3 regions of the Bradyrhizobium icense genome follow, and region 1 is predicted to be linked to each of the others. Evidence: riboswitches for the same ligand, from Rfam matches in the RefSeq annotation. Region 1 holds a riboswitch; each other region holds the start of a gene.
The links. A riboswitch is a leader RNA that binds a small molecule or an ion and turns the genes downstream of it on or off. The one in region 1 is predicted to bind cobalamin.

Region 1 (10,505 bases):
TGGCATCGAGCCGGCCACCGTGCGGCCGGACGCGAACCACGAGCCCATCTCCCGATCGCATCGGCCGCAAAGCGCCGGGACACCACCCCTTGATCGCAACGGCGCTCATGAGGCCTCCCGCAGCGCAGCCGCGATCGAATTGCGTTGCGTCCTCCAGAGCGAAGCTTCATGCAAACGAGTGAAGCAAGCCTCGATCGTCGCGAGCGCCGCCGGATTTTTGCGCGCCAAGAAGCTCCGCACCTCGTCATTGCCAAGTGTCGCTTCGTAATAAAGATCGAAGAGATGCGGAGGCACGGCCCGGGCGAGAAGGGCGAAAGAGGCCATGTGGTCGAGCGTCGCTGCTATCTCGGCCGCGCCCCGGAAGCCGTGGCGCATCATGCCCGCGATCCATGTCGGATTGGCAGCGCGAGCACGCACCACGCGCGACAGCTCTTCTGTCAACGAGCGTGCCTGCGGACGATCCGGGCGCGTGGCATCGAGATGATAGAGTGATGGGGCGGCCATGCCGAGGCGCGCCGCCGCGGCCGCAATGCCCGCCTCGTGCACGGCATAGTCTGCAGCTAATAGCAGGTCGGTTTCCGGCAGGTCCTGCGCATGGACGAAGGCATCGGCGGCGACGAGCCTTGCCTCGATACCTGTCCGATCAGGCCGCATCGTGCCGTCCGATGCGAATGCCCAGGACGAGGCCGAAAGCCAGGCCTCACCGGCCGCCTCGCGCGCCTCCTCCGTCAGAACATTCGGCAGCGATGGCATGCCGACACCATAATGCCCGGGCCGTGGCCCGAACACGTGCGCCGCGCGATGGCGATAGGGATTTTCTTCGCCCTCCTCGTCGCGTTCAGAAAGCGCTTCGGTCGCCGCCTCGAACAATTGCGCAAGGGATGAGAAGACGTCGCGAAACAGCCCCGACACGCGAAGCGTCACTTCGATGCGCGGTCGACCAAGAGCGGCCAGTGCGATGATCTCATAACCCAACACCCGACCCGACCCGTGGTCCCAGCGCGGCGCGATGCCTGCCAGGTGCAGGGCCATCGCGAAATCCTCGCCAGCGGTGCGCATGGTCGATGATCCCCAGAGATCAACCAGCAGCCCCTTGGGCCAGTCGCCGTGATCCTGCAGGTGACGGCGCAGCAATTCCTCGGCGAGCTTGATCCCCTGCACGTGCGCGGACGGTGTCGGCACTGCGCGGGGATCGACGGCGAACAGATTGCGTCCGGTCGGCAGCACATCGCGCCGCCCACGATATGGCGAGCCGGCGGGCCCCGGAGCAACGCGCCTACCAGAGAGAGCGTCAAGCAGCGCGCCCTTCTCCGCCTCGCCGCAAGCCCCGCGGCCGAACACATGCAGGCCATCGCCGAACTGGCTTTCCTTGAGGTCGCAGACGAAGCGATCGATCCGGGGAATTGCCTCGGCCGGCGCAGCCAAGGCGCCAAGGCCGAGATCCTCTTCCAGTCCCGCGGCACGCGCTTCATCGCGGACCAACGCGATCAGGCGCTGGCGGCGCGCGGGATCGAGACCGTCGGCGGTCGAGTATTCATCGAGCAGTTGCTCGAGCCGGCGCAGGCCTTCCGGCAAAGCCGCCCGCGCCAGAGGTGGCGGCAAATGCCCGATCGTGACCGCGCCGATGCGCCGCTTGGCCTGCGCCGCCTCGCCGGGATCGTTGACGATGAAAGGATAGATCACCGGCGCGCTGCCAATCAGCGCTTCCGGCCAGCAGGCAGCGGACAGCGCCACGGACTTGCCGGGCAGCCATTCCAGCGTTCCGTGGGTGCCCATATGGAGGACCGCGTCGACCTCTTGCTGCCTCAGCCAGAGATAGAACGCGACATAGGCGTGGCGAGGCGTGCGCGAGAGATCGTGATACTCCGCGTCACGATTGGTAACATCACTGCGTTCAGGCTGAACGGCGATGATCGCCTTGCCACGCTGGATCGCTGCGAAATGAAATTCGCCACCACGACAGGCGGGATCGTTCTCCGGCGCGCCCCACGCGCGCGCAAGGTCATCCTGTAACGGGCGCGAAAGCCTCGCCAGCTCCGTGCGGTAATCCGCAACGCTAAAGATCAATTCCTCCCGCAGGAGAGTTTCACCGAGCGCTCCTGCCGCTTTCACGTCGTAACCCGCAGCGTGGAGATCGGACAGCATCGTTTCGACCGAAGCGAGTGCGTCGAGCCCGACCGCATGCGCGAGCTGGTGCGGACGGCCCGGATAGTTCGAGAGCACAATCGCCAGCCGCTTCACGCCTGCCGGCTTGTCCGCGAGCCTGTGCCAGGCCACCACCCGATCCACGACAGCACCGACACGTTCGTCGTCAGGCCTGTGCGCCAACTGCGCAAATTGCAGATCGGGATCGCGCTCACCCGCCGACTTGAAGCTGACCACGCCCGCAAACAGCCGGCCGTCAATCTCCGGCAACGCTACATGCATCGCCAGATCGCCCGGCGAGAGACCGCGAAGCGACTCCGCCCAATCCTCGCGCCGGGCCGTCGACAACGCAACCTGGAACACCGGGCCGGAGGCGGCATCGAAAGCCGTCGTGCCGTCGTCGGCGGCCGCAGAGAAGGCGGTTGCATTGACGATCACTGCAGGCGGGCATTGCTCGAACTGCCCCTTCAGCCAATCCGCTACACCCGCGGCCTTTAGCGATGTGACGAATATGCCATAGGCATCAAAACCCGCTTGTCGCAGTGCTGTGATCAGCGCGTCGACCGGGAGGGTATCTGCCGCGGTGAGATAGGAGCGATAGAAGGTGACGAGCGCGCGCGGCCGCTGGTCGCAATTTGGCAGCACCGCGATTGCGCCACGACCTGGATCATAAAAACCGATCTCGGACATTTCGATCTCGCCGACGACAGGCCCCGCATAAAGGCCCGAGGCCAATGCGAGCTGGGCGATTGCAGCCTGCGCCGCCATTGCTCCGCCCTTGTCGCACAACGCCTTCAGCCGTCCGAGCGTCGAGGCGGGTAATGTCGAGAGCGCATCCAGGTACGGATCGTCGCGACCGTCAGCCGGGAGCACCGCAACCGCGATGTCGCGATCCTTGGTCAATTGATGCAGGGCAGCCAGCCCATATGACCAGTAGGACTCGCCACCGATCAGGCGCACCAAGATGCCGCGGGCATGCGACAGCGTCCGCTCGATATAGGTGTCGACCGATAGGGGATGACGCAGTTCCGCAAGATTCGCGAGCCTCAGCGACGGCAGGCAAGCACGCCCACGCCGCCAGCCGGACGCGAACGCGGCGAGATCGCTGTCTGAGAACGAGAGCACGACAAGGTCGGCCGGGTCCTGACCGAGATCCTTAGGGATCGCGGTCTCCTCAAGACCGCGGCTCTCGCGAAACACGACGTGCATCAGACACCAAGTCCCGCCCTGATAGCGGCCTCATCAATATCGTCGTGTTCACCGATCAGAACCAATTTCGACTGCCTTGGCCGCGTGCCCCAGGGCATATCGAATTGATGCCGCACCCGCTCCCCGACCGATTGCAGGAGCAATCGCATCGGCTTGCCCGCGACCGCGATATATCCCTTGGCGCGCAGCACATTCTGCTCGCGCGCAAGCCGCTGGATCGATCCGACCAGCGCATCGATATCAGCAAGTTCCGGGAGCTCAACTATAACCGAGGCGAAGTCGTCGTGCTCGTGCTCTTCTTCGCCGTCATGATGAGAGGGGCGCGCAGCGAGATCGTCTTCTGCCGCCGCTTCGAGACCAAGGATGATACGCGCATCGACAGCGCCGTCGACGACCGGCAACATCGGCACGCGACGCGGCATTTCGGCGACGATCGCCGCCTTGGCCGCTTCAAGTCCTTCAACGCCGGCAAGGTCCGCCTTGGTGAGCAGCACGATATCCGCGCACGCGATCTGATCCTCGAACACTTCCGACAGCGGCGTCTCGTGATCGAGGTTTTCATCGGCCGCACGCTGCGCTTCCACCGCGACTGGGTCTGGCGCAAAGCGGCCGGCCGCCACAGCCTCGGCATCCGCAAGCGCAATCACGCCGTCGACCGTGATCCGCGAGCGGATCTCCGGCCAATCGAACGCCTTGAGCAGCGGCTTTGGCAAGGCCAATCCCGATGTCTCGATCAGGATATGGTCGGGCTTCACGCGCCGCGAGAGCAGCTGCTCCATGGCGGGAATGAAGTCGTTAGAGACCGTGCAGCAGATGCAGCCATTGGCGAGCTCGACGATATTCTCGGCCGGACAATTGACATCCGCGCAGGACTTCAGGATCTCTCCATCCACGCCTTCGCTGCCGAACTCGTTGACGAGCACCGCAAGCTTCTTGCCGTTGGCGTTGGCGATCAGGTGCTGGATCAGCGTCGTCTTGCCCGAACCGAGAAAGCCGGTGACGACCGTGACCGGAACCTTGGCGAGCGTGTTCATTCTGCGGCCTCCGGCAGGATGGTGATGGGTGGAATGCGGGCAAGCGATTGTTTGCGGAAGATCTCCGGCCGGCTGCGCCACGGCACGATGCCGTCGGGCGCCGCCGCATAGGCCGCAGCACCGGCGATCACGTCCGGCGCATTTGCGTCGGACAGGCGGCCGTAGACGTAAGACCACCGTCCAGGCGCGCTGAGCGCGACCGAGCAACCGTGGCTACAAGCGGACAGGCATTCGACCGGAACGACGTGGACGTTTTCCGGCACGCCGGCCTCGAAGATGGCGCTGTGCAGACGCGCGCCTGGCGTGATTTCGCCTTCGCTTAGGGGTTGGCCGGCACGGCAGGTGATACAGACATGAAGCGTGACGGTCATCGCCCTCCTCGACGTGTTGGCGGAGGCGATGAGGCGCACGAACCGAAGACACAACGGTTCGTTGCCGTCGCGGAGCACCCCGTCCGCCGGTCTCAAGTCTCTGCGCTGGCAGGTCTCCCGGCTTGCGGAGCAGGTTTTCCCTTCGATCTCCGCCTTCCCAACCCCTGACGGGTCAGTGGCTTCTAGAGATCTCTCCGGTCACGGTCGCGGGGGCGGCTGCGTTTCAGGTTCAAGCTTTGCGGCTAGAGCCCTATCGCATTCCCTCTTCGCCTGTCGTAGGACAGGAACCAACGCCACCCCACCATTTGCCCAAGCGTGCAACTTGTCAAGCCAAAGGAGCGTGCTGATGACTTCCGAACCTGATGCCGCTGAGGACGAAACCGTGACCTCCGAAGCCTCGCTGGACGCCCGCCATGCGGCCAAAATGGCGAAGAAAAAAGCAGCGCGCGACCGGATGATGGCCGTCAAGAGCGGCGAGAAGGGACTCATCATCGTGCATACCGGCGCGGGCAAGGGGAAATCCTCCTCGGCTTTCGGCATGATCATGCGGTGCGTCGCGCATGGCTTTCCCTGCGCCGTCGTGCAATTCATCAAAGGTGCGTGGGACACCGGCGAGCGTCGCCTGCTGACCGGACATTTTGGTGAATTGTGTCAATTCCATGCGATGGGTGAAGGGTTCACCTGGGAAACACAGGACCGCGCCCGGGATATCGCCGCGGCGCGCGCCGCATGGCAAAAGGCCAAGCAGCTGATCGCCGATGAAGCCTTGCGCATGGTCGTGCTCGACGAGATCAACATTGCTCTTCGCTACGACTATCTGGAGATCGCAGAAGTCGTCGAGTTCCTGAACAATTCAAAGCCGCCGATGACGCATGTCGTCCTCACGGGGCGCAATGCCAGGCAGGAATTGATCGATGCCGCCGACCTCGTCACGGAGATGACGCTCGTGAAGCATCCTTTCCGATCCGGCATCAAGGCGCAGCCCGGCGTTGAGTACTGACGAATCAACCGCGGAATCCGATTCGATGGCGCGCGCATTGATGATCCAGGGAGCAGGATCGGACGTAGGCAAGTCGCTCATCGTTGCCGCCCTTGCGCGCGCCGCGACCCGCCGCGGCTATCGGGTGCTGCCCTTCAAGCCACAGAACATGTCGAACAATGCGGCCGTGACAATCGACGGTGGCGAGATCGGACGCGCGCAGGCGTTGCAGGCGCAGGCCGCAGGTGTCGAGCCGCACACCGACATGAATCCCGTCCTGCTCAAGCCGGAGACAGATGTTGGCGCCCAGATCATCGTGCAGGGACGGCGCGTGGCGACGCTGCGAGCCCGCGCGTACGCTGCGATGAAGTCATCGCTGATGGAGCCGGTCCTCGAAAGTTTCGGGCGCCTGAAGGATCGTGCCGATCTTGTTCTGGTCGAGGGCGCCGGCAGCCCAGCCGAGGTCAATCTGAGGAGCGCCGATATTGCCAATATGGGTTTTGCCCGCAAGGCCAACGTGCCAGTGGTGCTGGTCGGCGACATCGATCGCGGCGGTGTGATTGCACAGCTCATCGGCATCAAGGCCGTGCTGGATGCCGACGATGCGGCCATGATCTGCGGCTTCGTCATCAACAAGTTCCGCGGCGATCCGACGCTGTTTGATAACGGCTACCGGCTGATCGAAGCACGCACATCCTGGCGGGGATTTGGGGTTCTGCCCTATTTCGCCCGCGCTGGCGAGTTTCCGGCGGAAGATGCGCTGGGGCTTGTTGACGCTCGCAAGGTAGGCAAGTGCAAGATTGCCTTTCTCGCGCTGTCGCGGATCGCGAACTTTGACGACCTCGATCCGCTGAAGCTCGAGCCAGATGTCGACCTTGTGATGGTCCGGCCTGGAGAGGCAATCCCGGGCGATGCAAAACTCGTGATCCTTCCCGGCTCGAAGTCGACACGCGGCGACCTCACCTTCCTGCGCGCGCAGGGCTGGGACATCGATCTTCTCGCGCATCACCGTCGCGGCGGCCATGTGCTCGGCGTCTGCGGCGGTTACCAGATGCTCGGACGCAGTGTGGCGGATCCTACAGGAATCGAGGGACCGGCGGGAGAAACGCCCGGCCTCGGACTCCTCGACGTGACGACGGTGATGACGCCACAAAAGACTCTCACGCGGGTTGCGGCGGTCCATACCGCAACGGACCGGCCGATCGAGGCTTACGAGATTCACATCGGGCATACCGACGGGCCGGACCGTGCACGGCCATTTGCTTTGATTAGCAGCGCGCCGGAAGGCGCAGTTTCCAGCGACGGACGCGTGTACGGTAGCTACCTGCACGGCCTGTTTGCTTCGGACAATTTCCGCAGCGCATTTCTCGCGCAACTGGACATTCCGGCCGCAGACCAGCAATACCGCGCCAGGGTGGAGAGCGCGCTCGATGCGCTTGCCGATCACATCGACAGCCATCTCGATGTAAATGGGCTGCTTGCACTCGCGCGCTGAGTATTAGTGATCAACGCGAGAGCGCGGCAGCAAGCCGCGACCATTCCGTCCCGTTACCCGGCAAGCCCAGCCGGAGCCATCCCGGCTTTTGCTCAAAAACACGCGACCATATCTGGCCGCGAGCGAGTCGCGCCTGCGCGGCGCGCGCGTCGCCGGTCTCGTAGAGCCGGAACAGCGGCGTCCCGCCGACCAGTTGCCAGCCCTGCGATCGCACTTCAGCATCCAGCCGGAGGCAATCGCGCGCCAGACGCGTCGCGGTTGCCTTTGCCCACTCGCGATCAAGCAAGGCGCGCCGTCCGATCGCAATCGCTGCGCCGGAAATCGGCCATGGACCCACCATCGCCGCCAGCGCCGCGATATCGGCCTCGCTGCCGAGAGCGAAACCGAGCCGCAGTCCTGCAAGCCCGTAAAATTTCCCGAACGAGCGCAGGATCAACAACCCCGAGGGTCCCGCCCCAGATGCCAGCGACAAGCCGGAAACGGCGTCAGCAAAGCTCTCGTCGACCACTAGTCGACCGACGCGCGGCAAGAGCGAGAGAAACTCGTTCGGATGATGGCGTCGACCATCCGGATTGTTGGGATTAACAACCACGGCGAGATCGGCTCCCGCCAGCGCTTCGAGATCAGAAACGTGGGCCACGTCCCAGGCTGCGGCGGAAAGAACCGCCGCGTACTCGTTATAGGTCGGCGCAAGAATTCGCGCCCGGCCGCGCGACGAAAGACTCGGTAGCAATTGGATGGCTACTTGTGCGCCACCAAGAGCCACGATTCGCGCCTTGGTGGCGTAGGCCTGCTGTGCAGCCTGATGGAGAGATTCGATATCGGATCGCGACGGCAGCGCGCTCCAGTATCTAGGTTCCACCTCACCCACCGGATAGGGCTGCCGATTGATCCCGGTTGAGAGGTCGATCCAGTCCTGCGCACGCCCGCCGAAGCGCTGAACGGCGAGATCGAGATTTCCACCATGCTCGAGCATTGCCCTCTCCGTCACGCGAAGTCCAGAATCGCAAGCGCAGCGGCCAAAAGAACCATGGCGCGGACGTAGAGCTTCAACCCTTGCCGGATGTCCGCAGCGAACGGATCGCGCGCCCGCTCGTTGAGCCAAGGTTCGTTGGCGGTGCCACCGTGATAGATGCGCGGCCCGCTGAGCCGCACGCCGAGCGCGCCGGCCATGGATGCTTCCGGCCAGCCGGCATTGATCGAGCGGTGGCGGCGCGCATCCCTCGCCATGCAAGACAACGCATTCGAAGGCCGCGTCGCCAGCACCACAAACAAAATGCCTGTGAGACGCGCCGGTATGAAATTGGCGAGATCGTCAATGCGCGCGGCAGCCCAACCGAAGGATTCGTGGCGCATCGTGCGATGGCCGATCATGGAATCGAGCGTATTGATCGCCTTGTAGCCGACAATGCCCGGCAGCCCGAACAACGCTCCCCAGAACACGGGCGCCACAATGCCGTCGGAAGCATTCTCGGCCAGGCTCTCGATGGCCGCGCGCGCAATGCCCGCCTCATCGAGAGCTGCGGGATCGCGTCCCACGATGTGCGCGACCGCGGCACGCGCGGCTGCGATATCACCGGATTGCAACGGATGCGCAACGGCGGCCACATGATCATAGAGCGAACGCAGCGCGACCAGGGGCCATGCGAGAATTCCCAGGAGGACGATGCGGCTCCATTCAAAGGCGAGCGCGGCCTGAACCGCCCATCCAATTCCGGCCGAAACTCCAATCACGAAAAGCGCCACGGCTGCGCCAGCGATCCGCCTGACTCCAGGCGGATCGATAGCCCGGTTGAAGCTGATGTCGAGAATGTTGATCAGCCTCCCGAGCCAAGTGACGGGATGACCAATGCGGGCGAACAGCGCGTTGGGCCAGCCCAACAGGGCGTCCACCGTCATCGCTACCACCATCGCTCCCGCAAAGCCCACACTCATTCTCCCGTCGTGCCTGGCCCTGATGCACAAGAATTCCCTATCAAGGCAAGCCCCATATCGCCTGATTTCACCTTTGTCTTTGTCGAAGATTGGTGATTAGTGCTGGCCATAAGTGGAGGACGTCATGGACATCATACTCCTAACGGGCGGCGCCCGATCGGGCAAAAGCCTACGCGCAGAAGTTCGCACCCGCGCTTTTCCGGGACAGCCCGTCTATATCGCCACGGCAGAGGCGCTCGATCAGGAAATGGGTGAGCGAATAGCGAAGCATCGCGCGCGGCGAGGAAAGGACTGGATCGAGCGCGAGGTTCCGCTCGATCTCGTCCAGGCCTTGATCGAAACCGATGGCGGTGGCGCAAGGTTGGTCGATTGCCTCACGCTGTGGCTGTCGAACCTGCTCCACGCGGAACGCAACTGGTCGCATGAGGCTTCGCTGCTCGCTGACGCGCTTGCCCGCCAGCGCAGCCCGGTCGTTATGGTCACCAACGAGGTCGGGCTCGGTATCGTGCCGGATAATGCGCTGGCGCGCGCATTTCGGGACGCGGCGGGTATCCTGAACCAGACGATTGCCTCCGTTGCGGATGAGGTCGAATTCGTCGTGGCAGGATTGCCAATGAAGCTGAAGTAATGCCGCGCTTGGCGGTATTGCGACGCGTCGTCGGGTGATCGCGAGCGAGTTGACGTTTGAGGGCTGAAGACACATGCATCATTTCGAGCTTCTCAGGGGCATCGTCGCTGACCTGAGAATCGCCGTTTCGCTCTCCACGCTTCTGCCTATCGGGCCGGCGACGCCGGTCAGCGATGGCGATGTTGCCCGCGCGAGCTGGGCGTTGCCGGTGGCAGGATTGCTGGTTGGCTTTGCCGGTGCGGCGGTCTACTGGATCGCACGCGAGGTGGGCTTGACGCCAAGCCCTGCAGCCATGCTGGCGCTGGCGGCCACGGTTCTCGTCACTGGCGCGATGCATGAGGACGGCCTTGCCGATACCGCCGACGGGCTCGGCGGCGGCCGGACGCGCGAGCGCAAGCTCGAGATCATGCGCGACAGCCGGATCGGTACATACGGTGCGTGCGCGCTTATCGCATCGCTCATCTTGCGATGGAGCGCGCTCGAAACGATCGCCGAGCCAATGTCGATTGCGGCGGCGCTTTCGGTTGCACATGCGGCGGCGCGCGCCGGCATGCCCGCCTTCATGTGGCTGATTCCTCCGGCGCGATCGGATGGGCTTTCGGCCCGAGCCGGACGGCCGCCGGGGCGAAGCGCCGGCATTGCGTTTGCTCTCGGGGCACTTTGCCTCGTTTTCGGTTCCGGGCCGAGCAAGGCATTGATCGGAGTGATT
Region 2 (10,505 bases), 2.1 Mb from region 1:
TGCCGCAGCCGATTGCCGTGACCAACGCGAGCGGCACCACGCTCGTCACCAACGCGGGCTCGAACGGAAAATTTCTGGCGGTGCTCGACCTCGACATCGGCAAGGGCAAAGTCAAGGATGCGCGTTACCGGCTGCTGCCGGTGTTTTCCGAATTGCTAAAACCCGATCCGGCGATGCAGGCGCTGATCGACAAGACCCGCGAGCCGCATGCGGCGACGTTCGACGAGAAGATCGCATCTGCCGACCGCCTGCTCTATCGCCGCGGCAATTTCAGCGGCAGCATGGATCAACTGATCTGCGACGCGTTGCTCGGCGAATTGAACGCGGAGATCGCGCTGTCGCCGGGTTTTCGCTGGGGCACCACCGCGCTGGCGGGCCAGCCGCTGACGATGGAGGACGTGATGGCGCAAACCGCCGTCACCTATCCGGAAACCTATATCCAGACCATGACCGGCAGCCAGATCAAGGACGTGCTGGAAGACATCTGCGACAATCTTTTCAACACCGATCCCTACTACCAGCAGGGCGGCGACATGGTCCGTATCGGCGGGCTCGCCTACACCTGCACGCCGGCCGAAACCGTGGGCAAGCGGATTTCCGAGCTCAAGCTCGACAATGGCCGCGCGCTGCAAGCCGGCAAGAGATACAAGGTGGCAGGCTGGGCTTCGGTCAACGAGCAGACCGGCGCGCCGGTCTGGGATGTGGTCGCCAGGCATCTGAGGTCGGGTAAGCCGCCCAACCGCTCGCCGCCGGGCGTGACGCTCAAAGGCGTTGAAGGCAATCCGGGCATTGCGGGACAGGCATGACGGGCTTTTCGACCATGCTTCGCGTGACGGCCACGGCGCTTCTGATCGCAGCCGCCGCGTCTGGCGTCCGCGCCCAACAGGCGCCGCTGCAGGACAAGCCGTTCGCCGAGCACAAGATCGTGCTGCAGCTCTCCGACAACGATCCGCGCAAGCAGGGCCTCGTGCTCAGCGTCGCCAGCAACCTGATGAAGCACTACGACCCTGACAAGGTCGCGATCGAGGTCGTCGCGTTCGGTCCCGGCATCGATCTGCTGCGCCCGGAAAATCCCAACCGCAAGATGGTCGAGAGCCTGGTCGCGCAAGGCGCGCGTTTCGACATCTGCCTCAACACCCTCGATACACTCGAACGCGAGGCCGGCAAACGGCCGGAGTTCATCGCCGCGGCCACGCCGGTTCAGGTCGGCGTCGCGCAGATCCTGTTTTTGACGGAGAACGGGTATACGCTGGTCCGGCCATGATGTGGTAAGGTCGAGAAGCAACATAGGGCGGCATCGATCATGATCTTTCGTCAGCTCTTCGACAGCGTTTCGGGCACCTACAGCTACCTGCTGGCGAGCCGCGCCGGCGGCGAGGCGCTGATCCTCGATCCCGTGCTGGAGAAGGCCGACCGCTATTGCCAGCTCCTGCGCGAACTCGATCTGCGGCTGGTGAAGGCGGTCGATACCCATCTGCACGCCGACCACGTTACGGGCCTCGGCGAACTGCGCGACCGCACCCAGTGCATCACCATCATGGGCGAGCAGAGCAAGGCCGACGTGGTGTCGATGCGGGTTTCCGACGGCGACAAGGTGACGATCGAGGGGTTGAGCCTGGATGTCATGTACACACCCGGCCACACCGACGATTCCTATAGTTATTTGATGGGCGATCGCGTCTTCACCGGCGACACGTTGTTGATCCGCGGCACCGGCCGCACCGATTTCCAGAACGGCTCTTCGCGCGCACAGTACGAATCGATCTTCAACCGGCTTTTGAAACTGCCCGACGAAACGCTGGTGTTTCCCGCCCACGACTACAAGGGCGACACTGTTTCCACCATCGGCGAGGAGAAGCGCTACAATCCGCGGCTGCAGGTACGCAATGTCGACGAATACATCGAACTGATGGCGAACCTGAAGCTGCCGAACCCGAAGATGATGGACGTCGCCGTGCCCGCCAACATGCATGTCGGCCTGCATCAGGAGGAGCTTGCCAAGCAGGGGCTTGCGCTATCGGCTCGCGATGCGATTGCGAGCCTTGGCCGGCCGGACATTCTGCTGGTGGATCTGCGCGAGACCGGCGAGCGCGCCAAGCACGGCACGATCTCGGGCGCACTGCATGCGCCGTATCCTGCCATCGCCGAGAGCCTCAAGCCCGGCGGCATGCTGCGCGAAGTCGCCGCCGCCACCGGCCGCCGCGTGGTGTTCTTCTGCGCCTTCGGCGAACGCTCGGCAATGGCGGTGGCCGCGGCCAAAAATGCGGGGCTAGCCAACACCGCGCACATCGAAGGCGGGCTGGACGCATGGAAGAAGGTGGGTGGGCCAGTGGTTCAAGGGTAGCATATCGATGGGCGCCGTCGTCCCTGCGCAGGGACCCATACGCCGCGGCGCCGATGATAGAAGGCAGTGGCCGACACCTTGCTTAAATTACAGCGTCCTGTGGTTATGGGCCCCTGCGTTCGCAGGGACGACGCGTGCTTGCGGCCCTACCGCCCGACCCGCTTCAACTCCGCCGCCAGCGCATCGAGCGCATCCGCCAGCATTACGCCGCCGCACTCGGTTAGGCGTTCCGGAATCACGATGCGCTTTTCCGGCGGGTAGAAGCGCTCCAGCGCCGGATGGACCAGAAACGCCTGGCCGTCATCGCGCGCATAATTGCCGGCGTTCGAAACCACGATGAAGTCGGGTTTCAAATTCACAATCGCCTCCAGCGAGGCAAACCCGCCGAAGGCAAAGCCGAGATCGCCAGCCGCGCTGCGTAGCCCGGTTTCGGCCAGCAATGAGCCGACAAAACTGTCGCTGCCCGCCACCCAGCCACGCCGCGACAGCGGCAGCACGCGATAGTGCCGCTCCGCAACCGCACGGCGGGCGCGCGCCAGCGCAGCATCGAGCCGCGCGATTTCCGCCGCCGCGCGATCGGGATGCCCTGTAATATCGCCGGCTTCCCGGATCTGCTGGCGCGCCTCATCGAGGGTTCGCGGCACGGCGAGTTCGGCGAGACGAAGCCCCTTGGCCTTCAACAGCTCCCGTGTCGAGCGCTTGTCGAATGCGCTGGCGACGACGATGTCGGGTCGGATGAGCAACACGTCCTCGGCTCCGCCCGACAGAACCGGATAGCGGCTGATGTCGCCCGCCTGGATTTGCCAGCCGTCGCGCGAGAACCGGCTCAACCCCAGAATCTGCTCGGGGTCGGCGAGCGTCAGCAGCAATTGATCGGTGCAGACATTCATCGACACCAACCGCGGCAGATTGGCGGCAAACGCGGTGGCGCCCGGGGACACCAGGGTCATCATCGCGGCCAGAAATGCCAGGCTCCGTCGCATCAGACATCCGCCCATGGCACGATCACGGCCTCGCGCTGGTATTCCGCGCGGTAAGCCGCGACCCTGAACACGTCCGCCATCACCTGTTCGGACAGCGCCTCCGCCGGCGTACCCTGCGACACTAGGCGCCCTTCGCGCAGCACCAGCACATGGTCGGCAAACCGCGCAGCGAGGCCTAAATCGTGCGTCACCACGATGACCAGCACGCCCTTGTCGGCGGTGGCGCGCAAATTCTGCATGACGTCGATCTGGTGCCGCGGGTCGAGCGAGGCGGTCGGCTCATCGGCCAGAATGATCGGCGCCTCCACCGCCAGCGCACGCGCCAGCGCGACGCGGCTGCGCTCGCCGCCGGACAGTTCGGTCACGCGACGGTCGCTGAACTCCATCACGTCGACCGCCTGCATCGCCCGCAGCACGGCCTCGGCGTCCTTCGGCGACAGCCGCGCCGGATCGGTCGCGCCATGCGGGTAGCGGCCGAGCGCCACGATATCGCGCGCCGGCAGCGGCCAATGCACGAGATGCCCCTGCGGCAGATAACCGAAGCGCTTGGCGCGCTCGCGCAACGGCAGCGAAGCCAGCGCGTCGCCACCGACCGCGATCTCGCCCTCGGACGGGATCAATCCCGCCAGCGCCCGCAACAACGTCGTCTTGCCGGCGCCGTTCGGGCCGACCAGCGCCACCAGATGTCCCGCCGACAGCGCCAGCGAAACGTCCTTCAGCACGACGCGGCCGGCGAGTCGCACGCCGAGTCTCCTTGCGGTCAGAAGCAGTGCCTCGCTCATGCAACGCCTCCGCCGAGCGCACGGCGCTCGCGCATGATGAGATAGAGGAAGAATGGCACGCCGATGATCGAGGTCAGCACACCGACCTTGATGTCCGAGGTCGAGGGAATGATGCGCACCGCGATATCGGCCGCCAGCAATAGCGCCGAGCCCGCGAGCGCGCTCGGCACCAATAGCCGCCCGGGATCGTGGCCGATCAGGGGCCGCATCAGATGCGGCGCGACCAGGCCGATGAATCCGATGGTGCCGGTGACCGCGACCGCACCGCCGACGCCGAGCGCGACGCCCGAAATCACGAACAGCCGCAAACGTCCGACATCGACGCCCAGGCTCTGCGCGGTTTCCTCGCCGAGGCTGAGCGCGCGAAAGGCATGGCGCTGGCTGAACAGCATGATCGCGCCGGCAACGATGAATGGAAACGCCAGCATGACGTGCTGAAAGCTGCGGTCCTCCAGCGAGCCCAATAGCCAGAACGCGATCTCCAGCACCACGAACGGATTGCTGGAGAGGTTCATCACCAGCGCGGTGGCGGCGCCCGCAAAGCTCGAGATCGCGAGACCCGACAGGATGAGAATCAGCAACCCCGCATTGCGCCCGGCGATCGAGAGCAGCACGAACACCGAACCGAACGCCGCAACGATCGCTGCGACCGGCAGCGCATAGGAACGCACATCGGCCAGCCCGAGCGCGATCACCAGCACCGCGCCGAATGCGGCCGATTGCGGCGCGCCGAACAGCGAGGGCGAGGCCAGCGGATTACGCAGCAAACCCTGCAGCGCCGCGCCCGACAGCCCGAGGATGGCACCGATCGCCAGCGCCAGAAGCGTGCGCGGCAGGCGGATTTCCCGCACGATCACCTGCGCCACCTCGCCGCCGCCGCCGAACAGCGCTTCCGCCACGGCAAGCGGCGACAGCCGCACCGGCCCTATGCCGAGCGAGATCAGCATCAGGAGCACAACGAGGGCGGCAAGCGCCGCGGTCGCGCCGATCCGGCGGCGCGCGGCGCCCTCATTGGTCAGGGCTACGGCTTCAACACTCATCGATCGTCCTAAAGCAGGTTTACCCGCCCCGGTACAGGCGGCGGGCAAGGGACCTCAGGCAGTGCTCATGCGGCAAAAATAGCGCACTCGTCCAGTGAGGATCGCCGGACGCCCCGGGGCGCATTGACTCGGACTTTGTCAAACTTCTACCATAGTTCCCGACGGTTCCCGTTCTGGGGATCAAAAGGGAATGCGGTGCGGGGAAATCCCCCAATTCCGCGGCTGCCCCCGCAACTGTAAGCGGCGAATCCTTCGTCATAAGCCACTGGGCATCTCGGTCCTGGGAAGGCGACGATGGGGTAACGACCCGCGAGCCAGGAGACCTGCCGTCAGCCGTGGTCACACGCGAAGATGTCGGTCGGGGAGTACAGACATTAGCTTCACCTAAGCTGCTCTAAGCACATGGTGAGACTTGGTTCGCTGTGACGTGCCACTGACGTCATACCGAGGTCTGAACCATGTCTTCCACCAATACAGCCACGCGGCGCCGCCGCTTTTGGCTCGCCTCCAGTTTTCTCGTTCCCATCGTGTCGCTCGGCATTTCCGGCGCGCACGCGCAGGCGCCGTCGTCCGAACAGTTGCCGCCGATCGAGATCATTTCGCCTACCGACCCGAACCGAACTCGCGCAAAACCGACCTACGATGAAGGATCAACCTCGCGCCGCGTCGTGCCGGCAGCCGCGCCGTCGACCGGCAGGCGGCCCGCATCCGGGACGCGCTCGAACGTCGCAGCGCAAAGTGCTTCTCAGGGTGCGGGCGGAAACGGCCGGCAGTTCTCCGGCATCGTCGGCACCTCGGCGACCGTGATCACTGCAGAGGAGATCGCGAATTCGCCGGCCCAGACGCTGTCCGAGATCATCGCGCAGACGCCCGGCGTACAACTGCAATCGCTCTATGGCGGCGTGAACGGCGCGAAAACGACGGTCGATCTGCGCGGGTTCGGCGCGTTCGCCACCGCCAACAGCCTCGTCCTGATCAATGGCCGCAGGCTCAACGATATCGACATGGCCGGCGTCGATCTCTCGACCATTCCGCTCACTTCGATCGAGCGCATCGAAATCACCCGCGGCAACAGCGGCGCGGTGCTCTACGGCGACAACGCGGTCGGCGGCGTCGTCAACATCGTCCTGAAGAACGGCGTCGGCGGCCCGCCGGTCACGATCCGCAGCGAAGCCGGCGTCGGCTCGTTCAATCAACGGCTTGCGAATATCTCGGCCGCGACCAACTACGGACCTTGGTCGACGTCCTTCTACGGCAACGCCATCAAGTCTGACGGTTACCGGGTCAACAACGCCCTCGATCAACGCAACGGGGTCGGCAATCTCAATTATACCACACCGGACCTCAAGGCCTTCCTTACGGTGACCGGTGACGACCAGAAGCTCGGTTTCCCGGGCGGACGTACCGTCGATCCCTCAATCGGACTCAATCAACTCGTCACCGATCGCAGGGGCACCAATACGCCGTTCGACTACGGCAACCAGCAGGGCGCCAGCGCAACCACCGGCTTTACCAAGACAATCATGAACGGCGTCGATCTGATCGTCGACGGCGGCGTTCGGAAGAAGGATACGCAAAGCGGTTTCTTCGGCGCGGTGCCGTTTGCCTCGCCACTTCCGAGCTTCTCCTCGACCTATAACGACGCATCATTGCAGACCTGGTCGATCACGCCGCGACTGAGCGTCAAGAATTCGATCTTCGGAATTCCCTCCCAGATCCTGACCGGCATCGACTATTACAATGCGACGTTCAACCAGGAGCGCGGGGCGTTCAAAGGCCTCGCTCCGACCCACATCTACGATCTGTCGCAACAGACGCTGGCCGGCTACTGGCAGCACACGGTAGGCCTGTTGCCGACGACCGATTTCTCCTATGGCGCCAGGGTTCAAAACACCAGCCTGAGCGCCCGAGATCGGTACGATCCCAGTGCGCCCGGTTGCGCCATGTTCTTTAATTGCAGCGCTCAAGCCTTCCCATTGGACAGCAACGAAACACAATACGCGCTGCATGCCGGTCTCGAGCATCGCTTCAATAGCGTGTTCTCGGTATTCGGCCGCGCCGCACGCGCGTTCCGCACCCCGACCGTGGATGAACGCGTTTCGTCGGGACCGGCCTTCGACCCCTTCTTCATCCCGCTGCCCGGCGACTTCAAGCTGAAGACCCAGACCTCGCATGACATCGAGGGCGGATTCCGCATCAAGAGCGGCGGATTCCAGATGCAATCGAGCATCTACACCATGGATCTCGAGAACGAGATCCATTTCAATCCTGTGCTGTTCTTCAACGTCAATCTCGATCCAACCCGCCGCTACGGCTCCGAGACGAGCGCCGCGCTACGTGTCAGTGACAGCGTGACGCTCCGCGGCGGCATGGCGTATACGCGCGCCGTCTTCCGCGAAGGGCAGTTCACCGGCAATGACGTGCCGCTGGTGTCGCGCTACACCGCGAGCGGCGGCGTGACCTGGAACATCTGGCAAAACTATCTCGTGTTCGACGCCACGGTGCGCGCCTGGAGCGAACGCGTCATGGACAACGACCAGGCCAACACCCAGCGCCGCATCCCGGCCGACGCCACTGTCGATCTCAAATTGAGTGGCGCTTACGAGCATTTCTTCTGGTCGCTTAGCGTGATCAACGTGCTCGACGCACAGTATTACGACTACGCCATCGCCAGTTCGTTCACGCCGGGCCGCTTCTCGGCCTATCCGCTCCCCGGCCGCACCTTCATGGTGAAGGCCGGCGCGACGTTCTGACCGACATTAGAGCGTTTTCAAGCGAAGTGGACACCGGTTCGCGTCAAGAAAACGCGTCAAAATAAGAATCTAGAGCCTGGTTCTGATTCAATCAGAACCGAAAATGCTCTAGCCGGTTCGGCTTCCTGCCGGACCGGCTCCACGCTCCGTGTTCCCGTCAATCTTTCATCTCAAGGCAGATTCTGTCAGAAACCACGCCATTTTCGACCGAAAATAACATCCTCTGCGCGCCGATCCGTGGTAAATGGGCCACAGACCGCTCGACGATATCAGTCGTGATTTCAGAGGTATGACATGAATGATGAGCCGAAGAGCGCCGCCGAGCTGAAGGAAATGAGGCTCAACCGCAAGCGCGCCCAGGAAGTCGACGGCATCAAGGCGATGGCCGAGATCGCGGCTGCCGATATCGCGATCCGCCAGCGGACCGAGAAGCTGCGCGCGCTGCGTCTGGCGAAGGAAGCGGCCGACCGCGCAAATCCGCCGGAATCGAAGGTCAAGGGCAAGACCAAAGCCAGGATCGCGAAAAGAGGCTGATTTGAAATGACGAAAGAGGATCGCGATCGCGCCCAGGCGCGCTTCGACAAGGCGGCCAAAGCAGTTCAGGACGCAAAGTCCGGCAAGGCCGAACGCGACGCAGCGGCGAAAGCCGTGCTCGACAATATGGCGAAGCTGAAGGCATTGCGGCTCGCGCGCGAAGCAGCCGAGCCGCAACGTCCGCCCGCCGCAAAGACCGCAAAGAAGGCGCGCAGCAGCACAAAGCGGCCCGAGGAGAAGCCGGTGGCCCTGTCGGAGTGGCTGGCGAGCCAGCAGAACGGCGGACGGCGAACCTGAGATCGGCCGATCCAGCTCGGAGATCCGGCGTTACGCCGGCCCCGGCCAATCGATCATCGATCGCGTCTTGTTCTCGGCATCGTAAACCTGCACCTGAAGCATCTGGAAGCGGTTCTTCAACGCCATGCCCGCTTCCTCAGCCGCCTCGACCGTATCGTGATGCGACTTGAAGTGGCCGTCCACGACCAGCGAGTAACCGGTGCTCGGTGCCTTGTCGGCGCGAAGGATCTTGCGCTGCTGCGGTTCATCGAGCGCAATGCGGGGCTTCTTCATACTGGCTCCATGCGATGCCCTTCGGACGAGGCGAAAAAGGGCGGGAATAATCGTTTGACCGGCGCTAGGATACCGTCCGGACGGTCAGATTGAGGTCATGCCGTTACCCTGAGTCGGCATGCAGCGCAAATGCCGATTGATCCGGCGAAGAGGCATCACATGGGTGAAATCATATGGGCGGAACAGGCAGGAAGAGCAGCGAGCCTCCGAAACAAGGCGATGACAAACCGAAGAAGCCGCCGCGCCCGCCGGTTGAGGACGAGGAGGACTACGAGGACGGCGACATCGCCACGCCGAAGCGGGACCGTTATGGTCCTGACGATGAGCCGTTGTGAGGTAGCCGTAAGGTGACCAGACCGGCGCGTCACTCACCGCCGTCATCGCCCGCCTTCGCGGGCGATGACGAGTTGTGTTGATAGAAGCCTTCGCTTTCAATCACCCGAATGCTCATTGCATCGAGCAGATGCGCGCCAAAACCGCCGAGCGCTAGTTTGATCGCCAGCTTCGGCGAAACCGCCAGCACGGCTGCCGTCACTGCCAGCGGCACGGCGCTGATCCAGTCCGATTGCACTGGTGTGAGTTCTTCGCTGCTGCCGGCATAGGGCCCGCGCGCCGCAGCGAGATGCAAGCATTCCCTGAGAATGTCGGGCCGCGTTCCGCCGCGCGCCGCACATCCGAGCAACGCCTGCATCGCCAGGCGCGTGAGCACGCCCTCGCGACTTGCGAGCAGCGGAGCCGGCGTCTCGCCCAGCGAGATCAGAAGCAAAAGTCCGACGAGATCGACGCCGGAGCGATAGGCATTCATCGGCTCGACCAGCCGCGGATTGCAATCGATCAGCAGTGGCGCGGTATCGACGTCCGGCACGATGTAATCGACCGACAGCGCGCCGTGCCAATCGAGCGCCCGGCCGATCTGTTCGACATAAGCGCGGACGACCGGCCGGTTCACACTTTGCTTGATCGCCTCGCCGCCACCGACGCCCGCCGCGATCTGCCGATAGGCATGAAAGCCGAGCATCCGGCCGCGGCAGAACACGGATTGCGCCTTCTCGGTGGTGCCTGCGACGAGGTCTTGCACCAGCACCTCACCGGCGAATGCATCGCCGCCGCCGAGATCATGCAGCGCGCTCATCAGATCGTCCGCGCTGCGCACGAACCAGATGCCGCGGCTTGCGGTGCCGACCGAGGTTTTCACGACGGCCGGAAAGCGAACCGCATCGCGCACACCTTGCGCGGATTTCACGATGCGCGTCGGCGGCTGCGGCAATCCCAACCGATCGAGCAGCCGGCTGAAGCCGGCCTTGCTATGCGCTTGCCGATAGCTCTCGAAGCTCGGCAGCGCGATTCCGGCGCGGCCTTCGATGCGCTGCCCGACCCGCGCAAACAAAAATCCCTGCTCATGCGTCGGCAGCAGCACGTCGAACTTCCTGTCGGCCAGTTGCCGCTCGACGAAGGCCAGGTAACCGGCGGGGTCGTCCCGCAATCCGGGGCAGCGGTGA
Region 3 (10,505 bases), 3.4 Mb from region 1:
GGCTTCGCCACATCAGCGCGAGCACCACGGCAACGGAGGCGGTGAGGACCCACTGGAATGCCCAACCGAGCGGCTCGCTGCCGCCGAGGTAACGTACCAGCGAGAAGATGCTCTGCATCTTCCACCATGGGGCCTGGCCTTCGGTCAGGAACGCCTGCGAGAATCTCGGCATCCAGTGGAAGAAGGCCAGCCAGCTCTCGATGCCGAAGGCGAGCCAGGAAGCGGTGGCCAGCACGACCGCCGTTACGCCGGCGCTGATGAATACGCGCCAATGCCCGGCTGCGATCAGCACGATCGGAAACAGCAGCCCGTATTGCGGCTTGTACGTCAAAAGCCCGAGACAGATGCCCGCCAGTACCGGCCGTATCGGAATCAGATAGAGCGTGCCGCCGATCAGCGCCGCGGTCAGGAAGCCGTTCTGCCCCACCAGCGCATTGATGAACGCCATCGGAATGGCGAGCGCGAGCAGATAGCCGAAGTTGCGGCCGACGATCGCGCGCATCGCGACAAGAAAGGGCAGGAAGCTGACTACGACCCAGCCGATAAATGCGACCTGATAAGGAAGCTGCGCCAGCAAGGATGCGACGAACAGGAATGGCGGCGGATAGTGCCAGGCAAAATAGCCGACAAAACCCTGGCCAAGTTTTGCGACCTCGACCTGCTTCTGGATGTCCCAGTCATAGGCCTGAGCCGGGACACCATCGAGCACCAGGCGGCCGGCCGCCCAGACGTTGATGAAGTCGGTCGGGATGCCGAGGCCGTCAGCATTGTAAACCCACCAGTGTGAGAAATACGCCGACAGGCAAAGGGTCACGTTCGCAACCGCCAGCACAAGGCACGCCTTCACGAGCCACGCCGGAATCGGGGCTGGTTCGCGTGCGGTCTCGAGGGTGGAAAGAGAGGCGGTCATGTGCAGTCCTTGCCTGGGCGCGCCCTGTCCGAAAGCGCGCACCCCTTAAAGCAATAGGCCGGACTGAATTGAGGAAATCTTAAGTTCTAGCGCCGTACCGGCGGTTTTTCCGGTCGTCCCTGCGAACGCACGGACCCATAACCACCGATGCCGATTGTGGACAGTAGGCGTCTTCCGTCGTGCCTTATCAATAAATCACGCGGTATAGGTCCCCGCGTTCGCGGGGACGACTTGTTGGGAGAGCATGGCCTCCCTACTCCCAGCTCAGCGCACCGCCGTTCTGATACTCGATCACCCGTGTCTCGAAGAAATTCTTCTCCTTCTTCAGGTCCATCGCTTCCGACATCCAGGGAAACGGATTCTCGGTCTCGTCGAACACCCGCTGCAGCCCAAGCTGCGCGCAGCGGCGGTTGGCGATGAAGTGCATGTAGCTCTCGCACAGCGCCGCATTCAGCCCGAGAAACCCGCGCGGCATGGTGTCTCGCCCGTAGGCCGCTTCCAGTTCGGCCGCCTCGCGCACCATGGCGCGGACTTCGTCCTGAAACGCCTTCGTCCACAGATGCGGATTCTCGATCTTGATCTGGTTGATGACGTCGATACCGAAATTCAGGTGAATGGACTCATCGCGCAGGATGTACTGGTACTGCTCGGCAATGCCGACCATCTTGTTGCGCCGGCCGAGCGAGAGGATCTGCGCGAAGCCCGTATAGAACCACATACCCTCGAAGATGACGTAGAAGGCGACGAGATCGCGCAGGAACGCCTGGTCGGCCTCCGGCGTCCCGGTCTTAAAATCGGGATCGTCGAGATGCTGCGTGTGCTTCAGCGCCCAGGCTGCCTTGTCAGTGATCGACGGTACCTCGCGGTACATGTTGAACAGCTCGCCCTCGTCGAGCCCCAGGCTCTCGACGATGTACTGAAAGGTATGGGTGTGCACGGCTTCCTCGAAGGACTGCCGCAGCAGATATTGCCGGCACTCCGGATTGGTCAGATGGCGGTAGATCGCCAGCACGATGTTGTTGGCGACCAGGCTTTCGGACGCCGCGAAGAAGCCGAGGTTGCGCTTGATGGCGCGGCGCTCGTCTTCCGTCAGCCCGTCACGCGATTTCCATAGCGCGATGTCGGCCTGCATCGACACTTCTGTCGGCATCCAGTGATTGTTGCAGCCGGCGAGATATTTCTCCCAGGCCCATTTGTATTTCAGCGGGAGCAATTGATTGACGTCGGCGCGGCAGTTGATCATCCGCTTGTCGTCGACGGACACGCGTCCGCCACGACGATCGATCGTGCCAAGGCCGGTCTGTTCGGCCACGGCAACGGGGTGCGTTACGAGAGGCGGCGTCTGACGCGCGGGCGCAGATGGTTCTGACCAGTCGAGCATTGTCGTTTCCTTTTGTTCTTGCTGCTTACTGGCAGGCTTCGCATTCGGGATTGTCGATCGAGCACGCCACCGCACCGGTTAAATCCGGCGCGGTGGCGGCCGGCGCGACGATGATCGGGGCTGGAGCCATCATCGTCACGGACGCGACGCTGTTGAGCTTGCCGTCGGTCCCCCGGAGCGTGGACTTTTCGACATGCGTCGCACTGCGCGAGCGCAGGTAATAGGTCGTCTTCAATCCGCGCGCCCACGCCAGCCGATACAGCGCGTCGAGCTTCTTGCCGCTAGGGTTGGCGATATAGAGGTTGAGTGATTGCGACTGGTCGATCCATTTCTGCCGCCGCGACGCCGCTTCGATCAACCAAGCGCTGTCGATCTCGAAGGCGGTCGCATAGAGCGCCTTGAGGTCATCGGGAATCCGATCGATGGCCCCGAGGCTGCCGTCGAAGTATTTGAGGTCGTTGACCATCACCTCGTCCCACAGCCCGCGCGCCTTGAGGTCACGAACGAGAAATTCGTTCACCACGGTGAAGTCGCCGGACATGTTGGATTTGACGTAGAGGTTCTGGTAGGCGGGCTCGATCGACTGCGCGACGCCGCAGATGTTGGAAATCGTCGCGGTCGGCGCGATCGCCATCACGTTCGAATTGCGCATGCCGATCGATCTAACGCGGTCGCGCAAGGTATCCCAGTCGAGCGTCATGCCGCGGTCCATCGCGAGACCGCCGCGCGCTTCCGCCAGCAGTTCGATCGAATCGATCGGCAAGATGCCGCGGCTCCACAGCGAGCCGTCAAACGACGGATAACGCCCGCGCTCGGCAGCCAGATCGACGGAAGCCGAGATGGCGTAGTAGGAAATCATCTCCATGCTGGTATCGGCGAACGTCACCGCCGCATCGGAAGCCATCGCGATCCGCATCGCCTGCAGCGCATCCTGGAATCCCATCAGCCCGAGACCGACCGGGCGGTGCCGCAGGTTCGAACGGCGCGCTTCGGGAATGGTGTAGAAATTGATGTCGATGACGTTGTCGAGCATGCGCATTGCCGTCGTCACACTGCGTTGCAGCCGCGTCTCGTCCAGCCGGCCTTGGCGCACATGGTGGAGCAGGTTGATCGAGCCGAGATTGCAGACGGCGGTTTCCTCGTCGGAGGTATTGAGCGTGATTTCCGTGCAGAGATTCGAGGAATGAATCACGCCGGCATGGCGCTGCGGCGAGCGCAGATTGCAGGGATCCTTGAACGTGATCCAGGGATGCCCGGTCTCGAACAGCATGGTCAGCATCCTGCGCCAGAGATCCGTGGCGCGGATCTGCTTGAACACGCGGATCTCACCCCGCGCCGCCTTTGCTTTGTAAGCCGCGTAACGCTCGGCGAACGCCTTGCCGTAAAGGTCATGCAGGTCGGGCGTCTCGTCCGGCGAGAACAGCGTCCATTCGCCATCGGCCTCGACGCGCTGCATGAACAGGTCCGGCACCCAGTTTGCGGTGTTCATGTCATGGGTGCGGCGGCGGTCGTCGCCGGTGTTCTTGCGCAGGTCCAAAAATTCCTCGATGTCGATGTGCCAGGTTTCGAGATAGGCGCAGACCGCGCCCTTGCGCTTGCCGCCCTGGTTGACGGCGATGGCGGTGTCGTTGGCGACTTTCAGAAACGGAACCACGCCCTGGCTTTCGCCATTGGTGCCCTTGATGTGGGCGCCGAGCCCGCGCACGCGGGTCCAGTCGTTGCCGAGGCCGCCGGAATATTTTGCCAGCAGCGCATTGTCCTTGACCGACTTGAAGATGCCGTCGAGATCGTCGGCGATGGTGGTGAGGAAGCAGGACGATAATTGCGGCCGCAGCGTGCCGGAATTGAACAGCGTCGGGGTCGAGGCCATGAAGTCGAACGACGACAGCAAATCGTAGAACTCGATCGCGCGTGTCTCACGGTCGATCTCGCGGACGGCGAGCCCCATCGCGACGCGCATGAAGAACGCCTGCGGCAGTTCGATGCGGTTGCCGTGCGCATGCAGGAAATAGCGATCGTACAGCGTCTGCAGCCCCAGGAACTGGAACGCCAGGTCGCGTTCCGGCTTCAGCGCCGCGGCAAGCTTGTTCAGGTCGAAGCGCGCCAGATCGGGATCGAGCAGTTCCGCCTTGACGCCGGCCTTGATGTAGGCCGGGAAATATTCGCCGTAGCGTGCGGCCATCTCGGCCTGCGACGCGCTGGTCGGCGTATCGTGCACGAAGGACAACACCTCGGTGCGCAGCTTGTCGAGCAAAAGCCGCGCGCTGACATAGGCGTAGTTCGGCTCCTGCTCCACCAGCGTCCGCGCGGCCATCACCGACGCCAGCGCCAGTTCGTCCTCGCTGATGCCGTCATAGAGATTGCGCTGCGTCTCGGCGAGCACCGCCATGGCGCCGACGCCCTCAAGGCCAGTGCAGGCTTCTTCGATGATCAGCGTCAGCCGCGCAATATCGAGCGGGACCTGCACGCCGCTGGCCAGCGTGACACGCAGCGAAGGCTCGCCCGACGGCTGGGTGGCCTTGGCCGCCCCCTGTCCTGCCCGCTGGCGCGTGCGTTCCTCGCGATAGAGCACATAGGCGCGCGCGACCTTGTGATGCTCGCTGCGCATCAACGCCAGTTCGACCTGGTCCTGCACGTCCTCGATATGAAAGGTGCGGCCCTCGCTCATCCGGCGCGACAGCGCGCCGACGACTTCGGCGGTCAGTAGCTCGACGATTTCATGCACGCGGCGGGAGGCGGCGGCGCCATGCCCCTCGACCGCGAGGAACGCCTTGGTCATCGCGACCGAAATCTTGCTCGCGTCGAATTTCGAAATCGTGCCGTTGCGGCGGATCACCTGCATTGGCGGCTGCGCTCCCGATGCGGCGAGCGATTCGGGGCGCAGTTGGATGAATGGAGCGGCGCTGGCTTCGCGATCGAGAGAGAGTGACATCAAGAGACCCCGTGATGGTGTTGGGGCCGGATGTCATGAGGACGCTACAGCTTTTAGCCCACGCGAAAACGCGGGGCATGAATCTGCAAGCGCCGCCGGGACACCCCGCCCGTGGACGTTTTCTTCGGTGTCGCGGCAGGTCTCCTGGCTTGCAGGTCGCCGTTGTCCCCGTGTCTTCCCAATGCGATGCCGCATCAGTGACGTAAGATTCGGGAGCAACTCACTGCTTACAGTTGCGGGGGCAGCGCCGGATTTTCGCGGCTTTCGCGCGATACACCGGCTTCCCTCTTAGCCACCATGTGTTGGGCCATGGCGGACCGTGACGGCTATATCTCGTGTTATTCGCATCCGGCTGTCAATGGGGCGAGCGGGCGATGTGCAAGAATTTCAACGACGGAACCCCGGGGCTGTGAACAACGATGACAACGCGCCGGTGATGTCGCCGAGTTGACGCGCCTGCCGCGTTGCCGATAAGTGGACCTGTCGTGGTTCTTCGGGAGACGTTCTTCCGAAGCTAAGAGGGAAGCCGGTGCGGCCGAAAAGCCAAAGCCGGAGCTGCCCCCGCAACTGTAAGCGGCGAGCCGCTGTCCAACAAAGTCACTGAGACCTCACGAGGTTTCGGGAAGGCCGGACAGCAGCATTGACCCGCGAGCCAGGAGACCTGCCTCGACAACATACACGTCCTCGGGCGGGGTGTCCCGGTGGTGCGGTTGCGATTCCGCGCGCGTTGCCGTAGCGGAATCCAGACGTGTCACTTCGGCCTTTGCCCCCAACTTTTGGGGTTAAGCCAATGTCTACTTCCACCATCTCCACTTCTTCACTTCCGGTTGCCTCCCTCGGCACGCCGCGCATCGGTCCGCGCCGCGAGCTGAAATTCGCGCTGGAGAGTTTCTGGTCGGGCGCGTCAGACGAGAAGGCGCTGATCGAGACCGGCGTCGGGCTTCGCGCCGCCAACTGGGCGCGCCAGAAAAAGTTCGGCGTCAACGTGATCCCGTCGAACGATTTCTCGTTCTACGACCAGATGCTCGACACGTCCGTGATGGTTGGTGCGATTCCGGAAATCTATCGCTGGAACGGCGGCCCGGTCCCGCTCGCGACATATTTTGCAATGGCCCGCGGCGCGCAAGGCAAGGCACATGAGGCGAGCTGCAGCCACGCCCATCACGGGCAGGACGCCGCGCACGGCGTGCCGGCGCTGGAAATGACAAAATGGTTCGACACCAATTACCACTTCATGGTGCCCGAACTGGCGAAGGATCAGCAGTTCACCCTCGCCTCGCGCAAGCCGATCGAGGAATACGAGGAAGCGAAAGCGCTGGGCTATCAGACCCGCCCCGTGCTGGTCGGCCCCGTCACGTTTCTCAAACTCGCCAAGAGCAAGGATGCCGGTTTCAATCCGCTGTCCCTGCTTGATCGCTTGCTGCCGGTCTACATCGAGGTGCTGCGCGAACTTGCCTACCGCGGCGCGGAATGGGTTCAGATCGACGAGCCGTGTCTCGTGCTCGACCTCGATATCGTCGCCCAGCAGGCGCTGCATTATGCCTATGCGGAGATCGCGAGCGCAGTGCCGCAGCTCAAGGTCATGCTGGCGACCTATTTTGGCGGGCTGGGCGCCAACCGCGATACCGCGCTGTCCCTTCCCGTTGCCGGCCTGCATCTCGACCTCGTGCGCGCGCCAGAACAGATCGACGAGCTTACCGGCTTTCCTGATGACCGCGTGCTGTCGCTCGGCCTCATCGATGGTCGTAACATCTGGCGCGCGGATTTGAGCCGGCTTCTCGACCGGCTCGAGCCCGTGATTGCCGAGCTTGGCAAGCATCGCGTGCAGATCGCCCCCTCCTGTTCGCTACTGCATGTCCCGATCGATCTGGCTCTGGAGACCGGGCTCGATCCCGAAATCAAGAGCTGGCTGGCGTTTTCGGTGCAGAAGCTCGAGGAGCTGACCGCCCTCGGAACGGCGCTTTCCGATGGCCGAGCAGCGGCCGAGGCCAGCCTGAAGGCATCGGATCAGGCGGCGACCTCCCGCAAGACTTCGCCGCGCATTCACGACGCGAAGGTGGCGGCACGCGTTGCCGGCATCGATGAGCCGATGCGCTTCCGCGCCAGCATCTTCGCTGAACGCGCCACCGTTCAGCGCGAGCGCTTCAACCTGCCGGCGTTCCCGACCACGACCATCGGCTCGTTCCCGCAAACCACTGATGTCAGGAACGCCCGATCCGCTCACGCCAGGGGCGCCCTGACGGACGAAGCCTATAAGCTCTATCTGCAGAATCAGACGGCCCGCACGGTGCGCTGGCAGGAAAATATCGGACTGGACGTGCTCGTGCATGGCGAGTTCGAGCGCAATGACATGGTGCAGTATTTCGGCGAACAGCTCGCAGGCTTCGCTTTCACCGCGCACGGCTGGGTGCAGTCCTACGGATCGCGCTACGTTCGCCCTCCGGTCTTGTTCGGCGACGTGTCGCGGCCGAAGCCGATGACGGTCGAGTGGTGGCAGTACGCCCAGTCGCTGACGAAAAAGCCGATGAAGGCGATGCTCACGGGCCCCGTCACCATCCTGAACTGGTCGTTCGTCCGCGACGACATTCCGCGCAGCGAGGCCTGCCGGCAGATCGCGCTTGCGATCCGCGACGAGGTCGCTGATCTCGAAGCGGCCGGCGCCGGCATGATCCAGATCGACGAGGCGGCGCTGCGGGAAGGCCTGCCGCTGCGCAAATCCGAATGGAAGGTTTATCTCGATTGGGCCGTCGACGCCTTCCGCCTCTGTTCGTCCGGCGTGCGCGACGAGACGCAGATCCACACTCACATGTGCTACTCGGAGTTCAACGACATCATCGGCGCGATCGGCGCAATGGACGCCGACGTGATCTCGATCGAGACCTCGCGTTCGAAGATGGAACTGCTCGATGTCTTCAGGGATTACCGATACCCGAACGAAATCGGTCCCGGAGTCTACGACATCCATTCGCCGCGCGTTCCCGAGATCGGCGAGATGACCGCCCTGCTGAAGCTGGCGCGGATGCGGCTATCCGATACCCAGATCTGGATCAATCCGGATTGCGGACTGAAAACGCGCAAATGGGAAGAGGTCCGCCCCGCGCTCGCCAACATGGTCGCCGCGGCCCGCGAATTGCGGGCATCGGCTTAGTTAGCGCGACGTGCTGCGTAGGGTGGGCAAAGGCGCGCTTCGCGCCGTGCCCACCATTTCTCCGGGATCTTCGACGTGAATGGTGGGCACGCTTCGCTTTGCCCACCCTACAGCTTTATGATCACCGCGGCAGATCGAAGGAGACCGCCATGCGCTTCTGGATTCAATGCACGAGGTTCGAGACGGGGCAGCCCATCCATATCAACATCGCGCTCGTCGGCAACATGTCGCGCGATGGCGAGCGCACCGTGCTCGCCTTTGTCGGCGGCGACGGGCAAAAGATCGAAGTGGTCGAGACGCCGGAACATATTCTGACTGTACACCTCGGGGCGCCGGCCGCGGCGCCATGACTGTTCGAACGTCAATCCCGGTCTGCGACAAGCATAAAAAAACGCGGCGTCGCCGCCGCGTTTTTTATTCAGAAGACAGCCCCGCGGCTCTTACGCCTGCGGCTGCGGCTCCAGACCCGGGTCCGGATCGGGACGCGGGCGCGGCTTGCCGGCGGGTGGCACGGCAGAGGCGCGCGGCGCGCTCGGCTCCAAGACCGACTCGCGGTTGGGCTTCTTGCCCTTCAAGAGATCGATGATCTCATCGCCGCTCAGCGTTTCGAACTCGAGCAGGCCTTTGGCCAGCATCTCGAGATCCTCGCGCTTCTCGGTGAGGATCTTGGTGGCCTCGTTGTAGCCTTCCTCGACCAGCCGCTTGATCTCCTTGTCGATCTTCTGGACGGTCGCTTCCGACGCGTTTTGTGTGCGCGACACCGACATGCCCAAAAACACTTCGTCCTGGTTTTCGCCATAGGACACTGTGCCGAGCTCTTCCGACAGACCCCAGCGCGTCACCATCATGCGCGCCAGACGCGTCGCCTGCTCGATGTCGGAAGCCGCGCCCGAGGTAACCTTCTCGCGGCCGAAGATCAGTTCTTCCGCGACGCGGCCGCCCATCATGATCGCAAGCCGCGAGGTCATCTGCTCGAGCGACATCGACAACTTGTCGCGCTCGGGGAGCTGCATCACCATGCCGAGCGCACGGCCGCGCGGGATGATCGTCGCCTTGTGGATCGGATCGGTCGCGACAACGTTGAGCCCGACGATGGCGTGGCCGCCCTCGTGATAGGCCGTCAAGAGCTTCTCTTCCTCGGTCATGACGAGCGACTTGCGCTCGGCGCCCATCATCACCTTGTCCTTGGCTTCCTCGAACTCGGCCTGGGTCACCATGCGCTTGTTGCGCCGGGCAGCCGTCAGCGCCGCCTCGTTGACGAGGTTCATCAGATCGGCGCCGGAGAAGCCCGGGGTGCCGCGCGCGATGGTCTTGAGGTTGATATCGGGCGCCAAGGGCACCTTGCGGACGTGAACCTTGAGGATCTGCTCGCGGCCAACGACGTCCGGGTTCGGCACCACGACCTGACGGTCGAAGCGGCCGGGACGCAGCAGCGCGGGATCGAGCACGTCAGGCCGGTTGGTCGCGGCGATCAGGATCACGCCTTCATTGGCTTCGAAACCGTCCATCTCAACCAGCAACTGGTTGAGGGTCTGTTCGCGCTCGTCGTTGCCGCCGCCCAAGCCGGCGCCGCGATGACGGCCGACCGCGTCGATTTCGTCGATGAAGATGATGCAGGGCGCGTTCTTCTTGGCCTGCTCGAACATGTCACGGACGCGAGAAGCGCCGACGCCGACGAACATTTCGACGAAGTCGGAGCCCGAGATCGTGAAGAACGGCACGTTGGCTTCGCCCGCGACCGCACGCGCGATCAGGGTCTTGCCGGTGCCGGGAGGGCCGACCAGGAGCACGCCGCGCGGAATCCGTCCGCCGAGGCGCTGGAATTTTCCGGGATCGCGCAGGAATTCGACGATCTCCTGCAGGTCCTGCTTGGCTTCGTCGACGCCGGCAACGTCCTCGAAGGTGACGCGGCCGTGCGCTTCGGTCAGCATCTTGGCGCGCGACTTGCCAAAGCCCATCGCCTTGCCGGCGCCGCCCTGCATCTGCCGGGACAGGAAGATCCACACGCCGATCAGCGCGATGAAGGGGAGCCAGGAGACCAGCAGCGAGACGAACCACGGCACGTTGTCGCCGGGGGGCTTGGCGGTGATCGAGACCTTGCCGTCATAGAGGCGCTTCACCAGCGTCGGGTCGT

Region 2: it holds a riboswitch for cobalamin, as region 1 does, so the genes downstream of both, LMTR13_RS36710 (TonB-dependent receptor) here and LMTR13_RS27145 (DUF1636 family protein) in region 1, are expected to answer to the same signal.
Region 3: it holds a riboswitch for cobalamin, as region 1 does, so the genes downstream of both, metE (5-methyltetrahydropteroyltriglutamate--homocysteine S-methyltransferase) here and LMTR13_RS27145 (DUF1636 family protein) in region 1, are expected to answer to the same signal.

Annotation. Positions count from the first base shown of each region.
Region 1 is NZ_CP016428.1:5,806,424-5,816,928, forward strand. It holds gene cobG (precorrin-3B synthase) at 1-109, opposite strand, end outside; gene cobN (cobaltochelatase subunit CobN) at 106-3,354, opposite strand; gene cobW (cobalamin biosynthesis protein CobW) at 3,354-4,388, opposite strand; gene LMTR13_RS27145 (DUF1636 family protein) at 4,385-4,759, opposite strand; cobalamin riboswitch at 4,850-5,066, opposite strand; gene cobO (cob(I)yrinic acid a,c-diamide adenosyltransferase) at 5,106-5,759, shown strand; gene LMTR13_RS27155 (cobyric acid synthase) at 5,785-7,233, shown strand; gene cobD (threonine-phosphate decarboxylase CobD) at 7,244-8,209, opposite strand; gene cbiB (adenosylcobinamide-phosphate synthase CbiB) at 8,221-9,162, opposite strand; gene cobU (bifunctional adenosylcobinamide kinase/adenosylcobinamide-phosphate guanylyltransferase) at 9,293-9,796, shown strand; gene cobS (adenosylcobinamide-GDP ribazoletransferase) at 9,870-10,505, shown strand, end outside.
Region 2 is NZ_CP016428.1:7,906,472-7,916,976, forward strand. It holds gene soxB (thiosulfohydrolase SoxB) at 1-806, shown strand, start outside; gene LMTR13_RS36685 (DsrE family protein) at 821-1,264, shown strand; gene LMTR13_RS36690 (MBL fold metallo-hydrolase) at 1,304-2,344, shown strand; gene LMTR13_RS36695 (ABC transporter substrate-binding protein) at 2,491-3,327, opposite strand; gene LMTR13_RS36700 (ABC transporter ATP-binding protein) at 3,327-4,109, opposite strand; gene LMTR13_RS36705 (FecCD family ABC transporter permease) at 4,106-5,149, opposite strand; cobalamin riboswitch at 5,295-5,494, shown strand; gene LMTR13_RS36710 (TonB-dependent receptor) at 5,608-7,902, shown strand; gene LMTR13_RS36715 (hypothetical protein) at 8,197-8,436, shown strand; gene LMTR13_RS36720 (hypothetical protein) at 8,443-8,733, shown strand; gene LMTR13_RS36725 (hypothetical protein) at 8,764-9,006, opposite strand; gene LMTR13_RS42035 (hypothetical protein) at 9,180-9,341, shown strand; gene LMTR13_RS36730 (ATP-grasp domain-containing protein) at 9,371-10,505, opposite strand, start outside.
Region 3 is NZ_CP016428.1:868,251-878,755, reverse strand. It holds gene LMTR13_RS04160 (glycosyltransferase family 87 protein) at 1-910, opposite strand, end outside; gene LMTR13_RS04155 (ribonucleotide-diphosphate reductase subunit beta) at 1,164-2,291, opposite strand; gene LMTR13_RS04150 (ribonucleoside-diphosphate reductase subunit alpha) at 2,317-5,223, opposite strand; cobalamin riboswitch at 5,341-5,560, opposite strand; cobalamin riboswitch at 5,693-5,906, shown strand; gene metE (5-methyltetrahydropteroyltriglutamate--homocysteine S-methyltransferase) at 6,014-8,371, shown strand; gene LMTR13_RS04140 (hypothetical protein) at 8,521-8,721, shown strand; gene ftsH (ATP-dependent zinc metalloprotease FtsH) at 8,812-10,505, opposite strand, start outside.